DNA from 2 places in the Motilimonas thetidivivens genome. Region 2 is predicted to be linked to the other one. Evidence: predicted binding sites of a transcription regulator. Region 2 holds the regulator's gene; the other holds the start of a gene.
What was found. The regulator ArgR, encoded in region 2, controls arginine synthesis, uptake and breakdown. The targets are predictions, from matches to a motif close to ANTGAATANNTATTCANT.
Positions count from the first base shown of each region.

Region 1 (8,287 bases), on a different contig from region 2:
GTTAATCGACTCTTTGATCCAAGGCTGATCTTCCATCAGTTTGTGCTTCGGAATCGTTTGCAGCACGTAGTCGCGAGTTTGTTTGAGCTTGTCACGCAATGATTTACCTAAGCCGCGTAGTTCTTCGGGTACCAGTTTAGATTCGTAGAACTCAGCGAGTTGCTCATCGGCTTTCATAAATACCATCTCGAACATTTCTAAGCGAGTATGGAAGAAAGGCCAGCTTTGGTACATTTCGGTAAGCAGCTCTTGCTTGCCTTGCTCTAAGGCACGGCCCATGGCATCGCCTGCCCCCAACCAAGCTGGGAGCATAAAGCGGTTTTGTGACCAAGCGAAGATCCAAGGAATAGCGCGCAAGCTTTCAACGCCACCGTTTGGTTTACGCTTAGCTGGGCGACTGCCTAATGGCAATTTACCTAGTTCTAATTCTGGCGTGACGCTACGGAAGTAAGGCACAAAATCAGGCTCGTCTTTCACCATGCCGCGGTATTCGGTGCAAGAGTCGTCCGATAGTTGATCCATCATGTCGCGCCATTCTTGTTTTGGCGCTGGTGGTGGTAGCAAGTTAGCTTCAAGGATCGCGGCCGTGTATAGGTTTAACGACTGCTGCGCTATGCTTGATAAACCAAATTTAAAGCGGATCATTTCGCCTTGCTCGGTTACGCGCAGGCCACCTTTCAGTGAGCCCGGTGGTTGCGATAGTAATGCTGCATGCGCAGGTGCACCACCGCGACCTATGGTACCGCCACGGCCGTGGAATAAAGTAAGGCGTACGTTGTTTGCTTCACACAAGGCGACCAAAGCTTCTTGCGCGCGGTATTGCGCCCAGTTGGCAGCCAATACACCGGCATCTTTTGCAGAATCTGAGTAGCCAATCATCACGTGTTGTTGGCCGTTAATGTAACCTCGGTACCAATCAACCGCAAACAGGCGCTTGATAACATCTTCTGCGTTGTTTAAGTCATCTAAGGTTTCAAACAAGGGTGCAACGGGAATGCGGAAAGTACAGCCACATTCTTTTAGTAGCAATTGTACAGCTAAAACATCCGATGCTTGGCGCGCCATCGAGATAATGTAGATGCCCAAAGCTTGTGGATCGGTTTTAGCGACCACACGACAAGTATCGAGTACTTCTTGGTTATCAGGTTGAGGTTGCCAATCTTGTGGGATCAATGGGCGCTTACTGTTTAGCTCTTGTAATAAGAAGTTTTGTTTTTCTTCTTCATTCCAGCTGGCGTAATCCCCTATGCCTAGGTAACGAGTTAGCTCGGCGATCACATCACCGTGACGCTCACCGTCTTGGCGGATATCCAGTTTAACCAAGTTGATGCCAAAACAAGCGACTCGGCGAAGTACATCGAGTAGTAAACCATCGGCAATAATGCCCATGCCGCAGTCATGTAATGATTCATAACATAGGGTTAGCGGTAGAGTCAGTTGTTCGGTGCGGTTAATCAAATCGCGCGATTCGGTGTACTCACCTTGTAACGTTGCCGACAGGTAATTCAGGGTTTCTTTTAACGCTGCGCGTAAGTCTTTTAATATCTTACGATAAGGTTCGTGAGCGTCTTCGCCTGCGGCTTCACGCAGTGCTTCGTTACAGTCCATCATAGATAGCTCGCTGGCTAATTGCTTGATGTCTTGCAAGAACAGATTTACGGCGACCCAGCGACTTGAAAGTAATACTTCTTCTGTCACCTTACTGGTCACAAATGGGTTACCGTCACGGTCACCGCCCATCCAAGAAGTAAAGGTGACGGGAGCTGCGTCTATCGGTAGGGCAAAGCCAAAGCTTTTTTGCACACGTTCATCTAGATTACGAATGTATTCAGGTACGGCATGCCATAAGCTATTTTCAACGACGGCAAAGCCCCATTTCGCTTCATCGACCGGTGTTGGACGCTGTTTACGAATTTCGTCGGTGTGCCAAGCTTGGTTGATTAGCTCTTCTAAACGATACAGTAATTTTTCTTTTTCACGTTCAGAAATGTCACTTAACTCTAATGCGGCTAGACAGTTGTTGATTGCCACGTGTTTGTGGATCAAGGTGCGACGGGTGATTTCCGTTGGATGCGCCGTCAGCACCAAATCCATTTTCATTTCTTCAATGGCATTTTTAATCGACTCAGGCGTCGCATCTGAGCCTTTCAGTTTGCTAAACAGCTCATCTAACGGATCGGGTGCGCAAACTTGGGCTTCACAATGGCGTGAAGTGGTATGAAACTGTTCGGCGATATTCGCTAGGTTTAAAAAGTGGGTAAATGCACGTGCAACAGGTAGCAACTCATCATCTGACAAGCCCGCTAGCATGGCAACAAGTAAATCTCCATCTGCTTGATTGCCTGAGCGTGCAGATTTAGATAACTGACGAATGGTTTCGATCTTTTCTAGAAATTCTTCGCCGAGGTGATTGGAGATAGTTTGTCCTAACAGCTGCCCTAGCAAGCCTACATTACTGCGTAGTGCTGCATACTTGTCGTTCATCGCGTGTTGTCCTTACAGTTGTTGTGTTTTTACAACTTTTTTATTGCGCTAAAGGAATGATCAATCTAGGCAATAAAAACCTATTTTATTATTTGATAACACTAAACTTAGCGTTAACTTACCCCTAATCTATCCGCAAAATGGGCGCTGGGTCAAATAAACTAAGCGTGAATAAGTACAAAAAATTACCCATTCTAAGCGCGAGGTTTTGTGTAATTTTCTTACATTTTTTCTCTTTTGTACTTGTAAACCAGCGTTTTATTGTCTCTCTTGGCGTCGTCATTTATTGGCCTTGCTGTTTAAAGTGGCTAGTTAGAGGTTCAAAACTAGCCACTGCAGGATCTAAATGAACTTAACACTTATGCCCAATCAACATGCATCTTCAAGTTGATTGGGGTATATACGTTTAAGTTGACCTATTTGGTTGCTACTGGGGTTAGACAAAAACGCTTAATTAATGAGCTTAGTAGATCGCTGGTTGGTTTAACAAAGGATAAATCTAAGTACTCATCAGGTTGATGCGCCTGACCTATATGGCCCGGTCCCATCACAATAGTGTCGCAGCCCAATTGTTGGATAAAGGGGGCTTCGGTGCAGTAGTTCACCGCTTCGGCTTTATTGCCGCTTAACTGCTCAGCGGTTTGGATTAATGCTGAGGTTTCACTACATGAGTAGGCAGGAATAGGTTCATGAAGATGGAAAATATCTACCGCACCGGGGTAAGCTCGGTCGATTTCCGCTAAGGCTGCTTTCAATGTCATAAATAATTCGTCGGTGCTTACGCCAGGAATGGGGCGCATGTCGATGTGTAGCTCACAACAGCCGCAAATTCGGTTGGGGCTGTCGCCGCCGTGAATATGGCCAAAGTTCAACGTGGGTGAGGGGACCTCAAAGTTCGGATTATTGTATTTCTCTTTAAATACTTGCTGCACCTTAAGTAACTCGGCCAATACCTTGTGCATGACTTCAATGGCGTTTAAACCTTTACTTGGATCTGAACTGTGACCGCTGCGCCCGGTAATGCGAATCGCCTCAGACATATGACCTTTATGCATAAACACGGGCACTAAGCCCGTTGGCTCGCCAATCACGGCGTAATCCGGCTTAATATGTTGGCGACTGGCAATGTCTCTGGCACCTGCCATGGTGGTCTCTTCATCGGCGGTGGCCAAGATACGTAGCGGCTTGTCTATCTTAGTGAGATCGAGTTCTTTTACCGCCTCAAGTATAAAAGCAAAAAAACCTTTCATATCTATGGTGCCAAGGCCATAAAGCCGATTGCCGTCTTCGGTCAGCTTGAACGGATCTTTGCTCCAGCGACCATCATCAAATGGCACCGTATCGGTATGCCCCGCTAATAGCAGGCCTCCTTCACCTTGGCCTAAGGTGGCAACCATGTTGTATTTGCCCGTTAAGCCGGGGATTTCGCTTACTTCAACGCTAAAACCCGCTGTTTCGAACCAGCTCGCAAGTTTGGTTATTACCTGTTGATTGCTTTGATCCCAGGCTGAGTCGGTTGAACTAATAGAAGGTGTGGCGATCAGTTCACGGTAAGTTTCAATAAATCCAGGTAATGACATAGAGCCTCAAAAATAAAATTAAATATTAATGCAGAAATATTGCATAAAAAACTAGATTCAGCTAGCATTTCAGCTTGGTTTAACATAACAAATTATGCCCGATTATGAAGACTATTTTTTCCCACAGTTCGCGACGACGCTCCCTCCTTTAATAAAGGCGCTTTTGGGCGTGCTTTTTGTTACTCTTAACCGCAATTAACTAGCTAAAATCAAACGGAAATTCGACATGTTAAAAACAATTATTGTGGGGGCCAGTGGTTATACTGGTGCTGAATTAGCTCTGTTTATTGAGCGCCATCCTGAGTTGGAATTGGCAGGTCTGTATGTTTCAGAAAACAGCTTAGACCAAGGCAAGTCGATTGCTGATCTGTACGGTAAGTTATTGGGAGTAGTTGACTTGCCACTACAACCGCTCGGTGTGGCGGATATCCCGAGTGTTTGTCAGGATGTTGATATTGTCGTGCTAGCGACTGCTCATGAAGTGAGTCATGACTTAGCGCCGCATTTTTTGGCTGCCAATACCACCGTTTTCGATTTATCAGGCGCATTTCGTGTCAATGATTTAGCCTTCTATGAAAAATTCTATGGTTTCACCCATCAGTACCCTGAACTACTAGATAAAGCGGTATATGGTTTGGCTGAGTGGAACGGCGATGCAGTAAAAGCAACGGACTTGATTGCGGTGCCGGGCTGTTATACCACCACTGCACTACTGGCTCTTAAACCATTGCAAGAAGCAGGCTTAATTCGTGAAGATGTTAAGCCGACGATTAATGCTACCAGCGGAGTGAGTGGCGCAGGGCGCAAGGCATCGACGACTTCGAGCTTCTGTGAAGTTAGCTTGCATCCCTATGGTGTGTTTACCCATAGACATAAGCCAGAGATTGATACCCACTTAGGCACGCCTGTGGTGTTTACTCCGCATTTAGGCAGTTATAAACGTGGCATTTTGGCTTCAATCAATGTGGTGTTAAAACAAGGCGTGACGCCTGAGCAAGTAAGTGCGGTATTTGAACAAGCCTATCAAGACCAACCTATTGTTCGTTTATTAAAAGGCACTTATCCAGCGGTTAAGAATGTTGAAGGTACCCCATTTTGTGATATCGCTTGGGCACAAGATGGCCAAGATTTAATTGTATTTAGTGCCACCGACAACTTATTAAAAGGTGCATCATCGCAAGCGATGCAATGTATCAATTTGAAGTTTGGCTTCCCGATGACAACGTCATTGCTGTAAACCAAGCATTTTAGATTATGTGAAGCATGACGGCTCAGTGATGCATAAAAATACATACAATATTAAGTTTTTGTTGGCCATTGGCGAAAGGAAGTAAATCGAACATGAACAAACCGCTGTTAATTAAACTCGGTGGTGCGGTATTAGAAAATGACACGGCATTAGCCAATTTGTTTACCGCTCTGACGCAATATTTAGCCACTAATCAGCGTCCCTTGATCTTAGTTCACGGTGGCGGTGTGGTGGTTGAAGATGTGCTAAGCAAAATGGGCATCAAAAGCGAGAAGAAAAATGGCTTGCGTATTACCCCATTTGATCAAATACCTTACGTTGCGGGTGCGTTAGCGGGGACTTCAAACAAGTTGTTGATGGCCAAGGCGCTGCAAGCGGGTTTAAGTGCGGTAGGTTTGTCGCTGGCCGATGGCTTTAGCACTAAGGTAAGCCAGCTAGACCCAGAATTAGGTGCGGTAGGTACCTGTACCCCTAACGATGCCACTTTAATCAATACCTTATTAGCAGCAAATCAGTTACCTGTTATCTCTTCTATCGGCATCGGTGATGATGGCCGTTTGTACAATGTAAATGCCGACCAAGCCGCCATTGTGATCTGTGAGTTAGTGGGCGCTGAATTGGTGTTTTTGTCTGATGTTGATGGGGTGTTAGACGGTAATAAGCAGCTGATCCCAGAACTTAATACCGAGTTAGCTAACGAGCTAATTGGCTCTGGCGTCATTCGTGATGGTATGACAGTGAAGGTGCAAGCCGCATTAGATGCTGCCGATAGCTTAGGCCATGTGATGTTAGCCAGCTGGAAACAGCCCGAAAATTTAGTGGCCTTATTAAAAGGTGAGAATAAAGGGACGAAAGTCCTTAAATAATTTTTTGTTTGAACAATAAATCAAACAACTTTTGCTGGTGGCGCGTTAACCAGCCATCAAGGAGTTAACCATGGAACATTTATTAACGGGTAAAGAAACCAGTAAACAGGATATTCTAGACCTGATTAACCTAGGTAAAGATTTAAAGGCGAACCCGAAAAAATATGCCGATTCCCTAAAGGGTAAAAGCATAGTTACGATTTTTGAAAAGCAATCGCTGCGCACCCGAGTGACCTTTGATATTGGTATTAATAAGTTAGGCGGTCATGCGGTTTACCTTGACTCGCAAAATGGTGCTATCGGTGAGCGTGAAACGGTAAAAGACTTTGCTTCTAATTTAACCCGTTGGGCGGATTGTATTGTGGCGCGCGTGATGTCACACAGCACCATTGAAGAGTTAGCGAAATATTCCAATGTGCCCGTGATTAACTCTTTGTGTGACTTGTACCATCCGTGTCAGGCATTAGCTGACTTTATGACTATTGCCGAGCATTACGATGACCTATCTAAGGTGAAATTGGCTTATGTGGGTGATGGTAACAATGTGACCCATTCATTATTCATTGTGGGGGCGATTGTTGGCGCTGAAGTAACGGCGGTTTGTCCACTTGGCTCAAGCCCTGATGCGCAGATTTTAAAGCAAGCCGAAGAATTAGCAGCCCTAAGCGGTGCGAATGTTCGCGTGACGCACTCAGTGGATGATATTCAAGGTTACGATATTGTTTATGGTGACACTTGGGTATCGATGGGCGACAACACCCCGCTACAAGCAGTGAAAGATAAATTTATGCCTTATCAAATAAATAGGGCACTGCTGGATAAAACCGGCATTAAACATGTGTTACATTGTCAGCCGGCACATCGTGAGTTGGATATCACATCAGAAGTGATGGACGACGAAAATGTATCACTTATATTCCAACAAGCAGAAAACAGAATGCATATCCAAAATGCCATCATGCTGACATTGATGAAAGGAGAGTTTTAATGAGCAAGATTAAAAAGGTTGTATTGGCTTATTCAGGTGGTTTAGATACGTCGGCAATCATTCCATGGTTAAAAGAAACCTATGATGATTGTGAAATTGTTGCGTTTTGTGCCGACGTAGGTCAAGGCGAAGAAGAGCTGATCGGTCTTGAAGAAAAAGCGTTAGCATCGGGTGCATCTGAGTGTCACATTGTTGACCTTAAAGAAGAGTTTGTTAAAGATTACATCTACCCAACTATCGCGACCGGTGCGGTGTACGAAGGCACTTACCTATTAGGTACGTCAATGGCGCGTCCTATCATCGCTAAAGCGCAAGTTGAAGTGGCGCTAAAAGTAGGTGCTGATGCGGTATGTCACGGTTGTACCGGTAAAGGTAATGACCAAATCCGTTTCGAAAGCTGTTTTGCGGCGCTTGCGCCTGAGCTAAAAGTGATTGCACCTTGGCGTGAGTGGGACATGGTTTCGCGTGAAGATCTATTGGCTTACCTTGCTGAGCGCAATATTAAAACCACCGCTAGCGCGACTAAGATCTACAGCCGCGATGCAAACGCTTGGCACATTTCTCACGAAGGTGGCGAGTTAGAAGACCCATGGAACGAGCCAAGCAAAGGCGTTTGGACCATGACAGTTGATCCACTTGATGCGCCAAACGAGCCAGAATACGTTACGCTAACGGTGAAAAATGCCCGCGTGACGGCGGTAGACGGTGTTGAGTTATCTCCATACCAAGCACTAATGCTACTAAACGAGAAAGCAGCGAAGCACGGTGTTGGCCGCGTTGATATCACTGAAAACCGTACCGTAGGTATGAAGTCTCGTGGCTGTTACGAAACCCCAGGTGGTACCGTGATGGTGGCCGCGCTACGTGGTATTGATGAACTAGTTCATGACAAGCCTTCGCGTCGCTGGCGTGATCACGTGGGCCAAGAATTTGCTCACCTAGTTTACGATGGTCGTTGGTTTACGCCGCTATGTGGCTCTTTATTAGCAGCTTCTGAAGCCCTAGCAAAAGATGCAAACGGTGAAGTGGTTGTGCGCTTGTACAAAGGCCAAGCAACTGCGGTACAGAAGAAATCTGAGAACAGCCTATACTCAGAAGACTTTGCTACCTTTGGTGAAGA
Region 1 is NZ_JBKFDK010000023.1:52,007-60,293, forward strand. Features, by position in the region: gene ppc (phosphoenolpyruvate carboxylase) at 1-2,484, opposite strand, end outside; gene argE (acetylornithine deacetylase) at 2,901-4,064, opposite strand; gene argC (N-acetyl-gamma-glutamyl-phosphate reductase) at 4,291-5,301, shown strand; gene argB (acetylglutamate kinase) at 5,406-6,179, shown strand; gene ACK8OT_RS15655 (ornithine carbamoyltransferase) at 6,250-7,167, shown strand; gene ACK8OT_RS15660 (argininosuccinate synthase) at 7,167-8,287, shown strand, end outside.
Region 1: the regulator ArgR is predicted to act here: its motif matches at 4,082-4,099, upstream of argC (N-acetyl-gamma-glutamyl-phosphate reductase).

Region 2 (8,287 bases):
GTGCATCCTATCCCAGGCTCGAACATGCCGCTTGCAACCTTAGGTACCTTTATCTTGTGGATGGGCTGGTTTGGCTTCAACGGTGGTTCACAACTGCTTATTTCTGATGCAGAAAATGCAACAGCAGTGGGCCAGATTTTTGTTAACACCAACGCAGCTGCGGCTACCGGCGCTATCTTTGCTTTGGTTGTGACCAAAATCAAGTGGGGTAAAGCAGACTTAACCATGATGCTTAACGGTGCGCTTGCTGGTCTCGTTGCTATCACGGCTGATCCATTATCTCCAAGCCCATTATTTGCTGCACTAATCGGTGTTTTAGCGGGCGGTCTAGTGGTATTCAGTATCGTAGCGTTCGATAAAGTTAAAATCGATGATCCTGTAGGTGCGATTTCGGTACACGGTGTGTGTGGTCTGTTTGGTCTAATGGTCGTGCCGTTCTCAAATGCAGATGCCACTTTCGGTGCACAGCTATACGGTGCTGCGGTTATCTTTGGCTTTGTATTTATCGCGTCATTCATTGTCTGGGCGATTTTGAAGCAAACCATGGGCATCCGTGTTGGCGAAGAAGAAGAGTTAAGTGGTATGGACATTCACGATTGTGGTGTTGATGCTTATCCTGAATTTGTAACGGTACGTCCAAGCCGTTAAACCCTTGAGGAGACATTGATTAATAATGTCTCCTCTTTTTTTTAACACGTTGTCTACGTTTGCCCCAATTTGTTTGGGGCTTTTTTGTTTTTGGCCTAAGCTTAATACTCAATTATTCCTGAATAGGAATGATTATTATCTTGTTTCTGATGACAAGGATAAAAAAATGGATATAATAAACGAGATAGTAATCGTTATCATTACACCTAAAGGAGTTTAAAGTGAAAAAAGGCTTATTTATTGCCGCTAGTCTGTTAGCCAGTGCATTTACTGCACCATCGGCATTGGCTGCTTCAGAAGAAGTAAACGTATATTCTTACCGTCAGTCATTCTTGATTGAACCTATCATGGAAAAGTTTACTGAGCAGACAGGCATTAAAGTGAATATCGTATTTGCTGAAAAAGGTCTGGCTGAGCGTCTTGAGCGCGAAGGTAAATTAAGCCCTGCTGATTTGGTGTTAACCGTTGATATTAGCCGTTCACTTGAACTTGTTGAAAAAGATCTAGTGCAACCCGTGCAAAGTGAAACGCTAGAAGGTAATATTCCTGCCCAGTATCGTGACCCTGCAGATCAATGGTTTGCACTGACAACACGCGTACGTAATGTTTATTCTTCAAAAGATCGTCTAGGTAAATTGCCTACTTTGAACTACGAAGATTTAGCTGATGCTAAATACAAAGGTAAGATTTGTACTCGCAGCGGTAAGCACCCTTACAATGTTGCACTAATCTCATCGATGATCGTTGCGCACGGTGAAGCAGAAACCAAGAAGTGGTTAGAAGGCGTAAAAGCTAACCTAGCGCGTAAGCCACAAGGTAACGATCGTGATCAAGTAAAAGCCATCAAAGAAGGTTTTTGTGATGTTTCTCTAGGTAACAACTACTACCTAGGCAAAATGGTGAACGATGAAAAACAAGCTTCTTGGGCAGCGGCTGTAGAAATTAACTTCCCTAACCAAGAAAACCGCGGTACTCACGTCAACATCAGTGGTGTATCTCTAACAAAATATTCACCAAATAAAGACAATGCAGTGAAGCTGATGGAATTCTTATCAGATGATGTTGCACAAAAAATGTACGCCGAAGTTAACTATGAATACCCAGTTAAACCAGGTGTTGCACTTTCTGAGCTAGTCGCATCTTGGGGTGAGTTTAAGTCAGATCCAGTTTCATTAGCAGAAGTAGCCAAACAACGTGCAGTAGCACTTAAGTTGTTGGACGAAGTGAAATTTGATTTATAAGGGATCTATTCCCTTGAGTAAATAGATGTACTCAAGATTATCATTATCTTGGATAACCAGTAGCTGGGCGATTAGCCTGCTACTGGTTTTTCCTGTTTTAGCGATTATTTATCAAGGCCTAGTGCCAGCACAAGAGCTGTTTCAGCACCTGATGCAAACCGTGATGTGGGATTATATTCTCAACACGGTTTTGTTGATCTTGGGTGTTGGCTTGCTCAGCTCGGTTATGGCTATTCCCGCCGCTTGGCTGATGGCCATGTGTGACATTCCTGGGCGTAAGTATTTACAGTGGGCACTGATGCTACCGCTTGCTATGCCAGGCTATGTGGTTGCGGCGCTTTATACCGAGCTACTCGACTTTGCTGGCCCAATCCAAGTTGCCCTGCGCGATTTATTTGGTTGGCAAACGGCGCAAGATTATTGGTTTCCCAACATCCGCAGCATGGGTGGGGCCATTGTTATTTTAGCTAGCGTGCTGTTTCCTTATCTGTACTTACTGGCAAGAACTTCTTTTTTAGAGCAGTCTGATACCTTAATGCAATCGGCGCAGTTGTTAGGTAAAACGCGGTCTCAGGCTTTTTGGCGTATCAGTTTACCCTTAGCTCGTCCGTCGATTGCTATCGGCTTATCACTAATTGCCATGGAAACCTTGGCTGATTTTGCGACCGTTGATTTTTTTGCGGTTAATACCTTAACCCGTGCGGTTTACGATACTTGGTTAGGTTATGGCAATTTAAATGCTGCCGCGAAAATTTCATCCATGATGTTAGTGGCCGTGGTTTTAATTATTGCCTTAGAGCGCTTTAGTCGGCGTAAGCAAAAAGTGTTTCAAAAAAGCATGGGGCAAGAAACCAAGCATTTAATCAAGTTATCTTGTTGGCAAAAATGGCTCGCCAGTAGCTTTTGTTGGGGGTTAGTTTGGTTAGGCTTCTTATTGCCATTTCTGATGCTAACCTATTATGCATATTCGTATTTTGAGCAGTCATGGACAGAGCAGTTTGTGCGCTATAGCCTAGATACTTTTATTCTGGCTGGGGTTGTGGCGGTGATTGCCTGTGCTATTGCTATTCTAGTCGGTTTGTTTCGTCGCTTACATGTGCGCCGAGGTTCAGATATTCCTGCTCGTCTTTGCTCTATGGGGTACGCCGTTCCGGGGACGGTATTAGCTATCGGTATTTTGATCCCACTAGGTTGGTTAGATCATCGCTTAAATGATGTCTTTGATTATTTTGGTGGTACAGGCCCTGGATTATTTTTCAGTGGCTCAATCTTAGCGCTCATTTGTGGTTATTTAGTTCGCTTTAGTGCCATTGCGGTGGGTGCGGTTGAAGGCAGCCTGAATAAAATTCCGCCATCGCTCGATATGGTTTCGAAAACCTTAGGCAAGAGCAGTGTGAAGATGGTGCGTAAGATACATATTCCACTGATCAGTAAGGGCTGTTTTACGGCCTTGTTATTAGTCTTTATTGAATCAATGAAAGAGTTACCGGCAGCCTTGATCTTACGGCCATTTAATTTTGAAACCTTGGCGACTTATGTTTTTGAATTTGTGTCTGATGAAATGATTGAATATGGTGCGTTGCCCGCCATTGTTATTGTATTAGTTGGATTAATTCCGTTAATTGTTTTAAGTCGCTCGATTGAGCAACATTAAGGGATAAGGAAGGTATCAGTTATGTCAGCATTAGAGATTGCTCAGGTTCATTGCAGCTACAATGGGGTCGAGATCCTATCTGATATGAGCGTGACCCTTGAAAGCAATGAAATCCTGTGCTTATTGGGCTCAAGCGGCTGCGGTAAAACCACCTTGTTAAAAGCCATTGCCGGTTTATTGCCATTAAAATCGGGTGATATCACGATCAATGGTCGTCAAGTTAATGGTGAAAACCTTCATCTACCCGCCGAACAACGTAAGGTGGGGATGATTTTCCAAGACTATGCTTTATTTCCTCATATGACGGTGATGGAAAATGTGGTGTTTGGTATCGATCACCTAAGCAAAGCCGAGCAACAGCAACGAGCAAACCAAGTGTTGGCCTTGGTCAAATTGTCAGATTTTGCTGAGCGTTATCCGCATCAATTATCGGGTGGCCAGCAGCAGCGTGTTGCCATTGCCAGAGCGTTGGCATACCAGCCAGATATTATGTTGCTGGATGAGCCTTTTTCGAATATTGACAGTCAGGTGAGATTGGAACTGATTGCTGAGATCAAACGCATCTTAAAGCAAGCGGGGATCAGTGCTGTGTTTGTGACTCATTCCAAGGAAGAAGCATTTGCTTTTGCCGATAAGTTGGCAGTATTAGATCAAGGTCGGATCATTCAAGTCGGGACTCCTGATGAGCTTTACTTACGACCCGCCACTCGCTTTGTTGCTAACTTTCTTGGCGGGGGCAACTATTTAGAAGCCAAGGTGCTCGATGAGCGCCATGTTACTACGTCACTGGGCCGTATTTGTGGCACGGTTGCTCATCATAAAAATTTAGGCAGTGATTGTGAGATTTTATTACGCCCTCAACAGTTGAGTTTAGCCTTAAACCCAGAAGGCAGTGGTATCGTTCAGGAAGTTCAGTTTTTGGGCGCTAGCTCTAAAGTGGTGGTAAACCAACAAGGGCAGCAACTTGAGTGCCAAATCGCACAACCTATGTGCGTGCAGCAAAAGGTAGATGTTACGGTGCAGCCCCACGAGTTAATTATCTTTGATAAGATTTCCGCTTGATTTAGATTTACAACTTAGTGGGTTGGTGATGATTTAGCCTCTGCAACAAGGCTAATATTTGATATAACGACTTGGCTAGCGTTAAGGCTAGCGCATATCGAACAAGCTCTTAACCGTCATCACGGTTTTGTGGATTTCTTTGGTGTTGGTTGGGGTGATAAAAATGGTGTCATCTCCAGCGATCGTTCCCAAAATACCATCAGCCTTACTCAGTGAATCCAACAAACGCGCAATCAGTTGAGCGGCGCCAGGGCTAGTACGAATAACAACGAGCGCGTCGTTAAAGTCGATATCACTGACCAAGTTCTTGAGCGGACTGCTGGTTGCGGGAACCCCTAGCTCTGCAGGTAGACAATACACCATTTCTGATTTGGCATTACGGGTGCGCACTGCACCAAAGCGATTTAGCATGCGTGAAACTTTGGATTGGTTTATATTGTCAAAGCCTTGTGCTTGTAAGGCATTAACTATCTCTCCTTGTGAGCCAAATGTTTCTTCTTTAAGTAACGATTTGAATGCTTCAATCAGACGGTCTTGTTTGTCGCTATTTTTCATTTTAAATACATATTCAGTCAGTTATATGCTGCAATATTGCATAAAAAGTCAATATCTAGCAAGCGATTCAATCACTGCCTAAAGTTAAAAGCGAGCAGTATCACTAAATAATCCGTTAAGACTCAGTAAATAGTGCTTATTGTGTCTAAGGTCAACGCACAGTGAAAAAAATCTTAACGCTTAACATCTCGTAATAAAAACAATCTAAAATTAGCTAAACTGTTTTTTGCTTATTTTTATCACGCTTTGGCTTTGGGTGTTTTATGTGGAAACTGATTGGGTTGCTTTTGCTTAGCTTTCATTCCTTGGCGGCAGGGACGTTGAGGATCGCGACAGATGCTAGCTATCCTCCTTTTGAATACATTGACCAAGCAGGTCAGTTTCAAGGTTTAGACATTGATATTGCCAATGCCTTGTGTCGGCAAATGAAGGTTGAATGTGCGTTTTTGCACAAAAGTTTTGATAGCTTGCTGCCAGGTTTGCAGTTTAATAATTATGATGCAGTGATTGCAGCCTTGAATCCAACCCCTGAACGCCGTCAACAGGTGGCCTTTAGTGAGCTGTATTATGAAAGTGGAGCCGTGTTTATCGCTAAAGCGGGGCGATATTCTTCGTATCACAATCTCTCAGACCAATCCATCGGCGTTCAAAATGGCAGTGTGCAACTACGCTATTTATTAGATAAACCTAAGATGGAAAGTGCGCTAGTGGTGCCTTATCACAGCTACTCCATGGCATTTTCTGATTTAGTTAATGGAAATATTGACTTGGTCTTAGTGGATGATGCTGTGGCAAAGGTGTGGTTGGGCAAGTCTGAAAACAAAGGGTTTACAATTGTTGGCGATACGTTAATAGACCCTCAGTATTTTGGTGATGGTTATGCGATTGCGGTTAATAAGCGCAATTCAAAATTACTAAATCAACTCAATCAAGCGCTACAGCAGATTAAACTATCGGGAGAATATCAACGCATTATTTCCAGTTATTTTAATTGAGTCATCGCTTATACACGACAGTATACGGTTAGCTTGCTAGCATTTTCTGATGCTAAGGCTAGTGTGTAAATGATAACAAAATGTTAAATCTTGTTTGTTGAAAGGCTTGTTTTTTTATATTTGCTCACATCTTAGCGTTTCACCTCTGTTAACAATTTGTGTTTTTGTGGGGGATCTCATAGACTTTGCCCGCATAACAAAAACAAATAAACCTCACCTACATATAACGGAGACAACCACATGAAAGTTGCTGTTCTAGGCGCTGCGGGCGGTATCGGCCAAGCCTTATCTCTATTGTTGAAAAACGAATTACCAGCGGGTTCAGAATTATCTCTTTACGACATCGCACCGGTAACACCAGGTGTAGCTAAAGACTTAAGCCATATCCCAACTGACGTTGCGATTGAAGGTTTTGCTGGTGAAGATCCAACTCCTGCGCTAGTAGGTGCTGATCTGGTTTTAATCTCAGCAGGTGTTGCTCGTAAACCGGGTATGGATCGTGCGGATCTATTCAATGTTAACGCTGGCATTGTTAAAAACCTGATTGAAAAAGTGGCTGCGACTTGTCCAAAAGCGTGTATCGGTATTATCACTAACCCAGTTAACACTACGGTTGCAATTGCGCGTGAAGTGCTTAAAAACGCAGGTGTTTACGACAAGAACAAACTGTTCGGTGTAACCACGCTGGATGTGATCCGCAGTGAAACATTTATTGCTGAAGCAAAAGGTCTGAAAGCGACAGATATTAAAGTGAATGTTATTGGTGGCCATTCTGGCGTTACCATTCTGCCTTTATTATCTCAAGTACAAGGTGTTGAGTTCTCTGATGAAGAGATTGCTAGCCTAACTACCCGTATCCAGAATGCAGGTACTGAAGTGGTAGAAGCTAAAGCCGGTGGCGGCTCTGCAACCCTTTCTATGGGGCAAGCTGCGGCTCGTTTTGGTCTGTCGGTTGTTGCGGCACTAAACGGTAAGCAAGGTATCGTTGAATGTACTTACGTTGATGGTGGCAGCGAGCATGCTGAATTCTTCGCTCAGCCTGTGTTGCTAGGTAAAAACGGTGTTGAACAAGTATTGCCTTACGGCGAAGTAAGCGCATTTGAACAAAAAGCGCTTGATGAGATGCTTGATACGCTTAAAGGCGACATTCAAAAAGGTGTAGATTTCGTTTAATCAGCGTTTTCTTCACGACAAGGAGAGCATGTTTGCTCTCCTTTTTTATTTTCAGCCCTAAACCACCTACTTCAGTAGGTGGTTATCATCCATAGGGGGCTTTGCCCGAAGTTCTACTCATGCTAAATGGACTCTCGATTTTTAGCGAAGTCAAAGAGGACAAATAACATGAGTAGATATAACCAAGCTTCCCACGTATTTTGGAGATGTCAATATCACATTGTGTGGACACCAAAGTATCGTTTTCGAATATTGAAAAATAATGTGGGTAAAGAAGTTTATCGGTGCATACAGGTTTACTGTAATCAACTTGGATGTGAAGTCGTTGAATTGAATGTACAAGTTGACCATGTTCACCTAGTGGTAAAGGTACCGCCAAAATTATCAATATCAAGTTTGATGGGTGTTTTGAAAGGTAAAATAGCCTTGAAGTTATTTAGCAAATTCCCATATCTAAGGAAGAACAAGTTATGGGGAAATCATTTTTGGCAAAGGGGCTATTTTGTTGATAGCGTAGGAATCAATGAGGAAATAATACGCCGATACGTAAGGCACCAAGAGAAACAAGAGCGTCAAGAGCAGAGAGAGTTGGCGCTGAACTAAACAAAGGCCCCCTTTTAGGGGGTTAACACAAAGCCACCTTCTTCAGAAGGTGGATTATTTACAAGGTTGCTTTGTCATAAGGTCGATTTGCATCACTACGGCGCTACCAATAATCACTTTATTAGCGCTTCCACAGCACGTTAATTAACGCCCCCAGTAAGATAAAGCCGCCGCCAATCCAACTGTAGATGGAGGGCAGTTCACTGAATATCAGCCAACCAAATAGCATTGAAAACAACACCTGAACATAGGAATAAGCAGTGGCTTTGCTGGCCGATTCAGACTGCATGGCTTTGGTTAAGCCAACCTGACCAATTTGAGTAAAAATACCCACAAACAGCAATAACAACAAAGCT
Region 2 is NZ_JBKFDK010000019.1:63,037-71,323, forward strand. Features, by position in the region: gene ACK8OT_RS14100 (ammonium transporter) at 1-648, shown strand, start outside; gene ACK8OT_RS14105 (Fe(3+) ABC transporter substrate-binding protein) at 870-1,889, shown strand; gene ACK8OT_RS14110 (ABC transporter permease) at 1,915-3,543, shown strand; gene ACK8OT_RS14115 (ABC transporter ATP-binding protein) at 3,565-4,605, shown strand; gene argR (transcriptional regulator ArgR) at 4,693-5,160, opposite strand; gene ACK8OT_RS14125 (transporter substrate-binding domain-containing protein) at 5,424-6,155, shown strand; gene mdh (malate dehydrogenase) at 6,396-7,328, shown strand; gene tnpA (IS200/IS605 family transposase) at 7,497-7,931, shown strand; gene ACK8OT_RS14140 (DMT family transporter) at 8,053-8,287, opposite strand, start outside.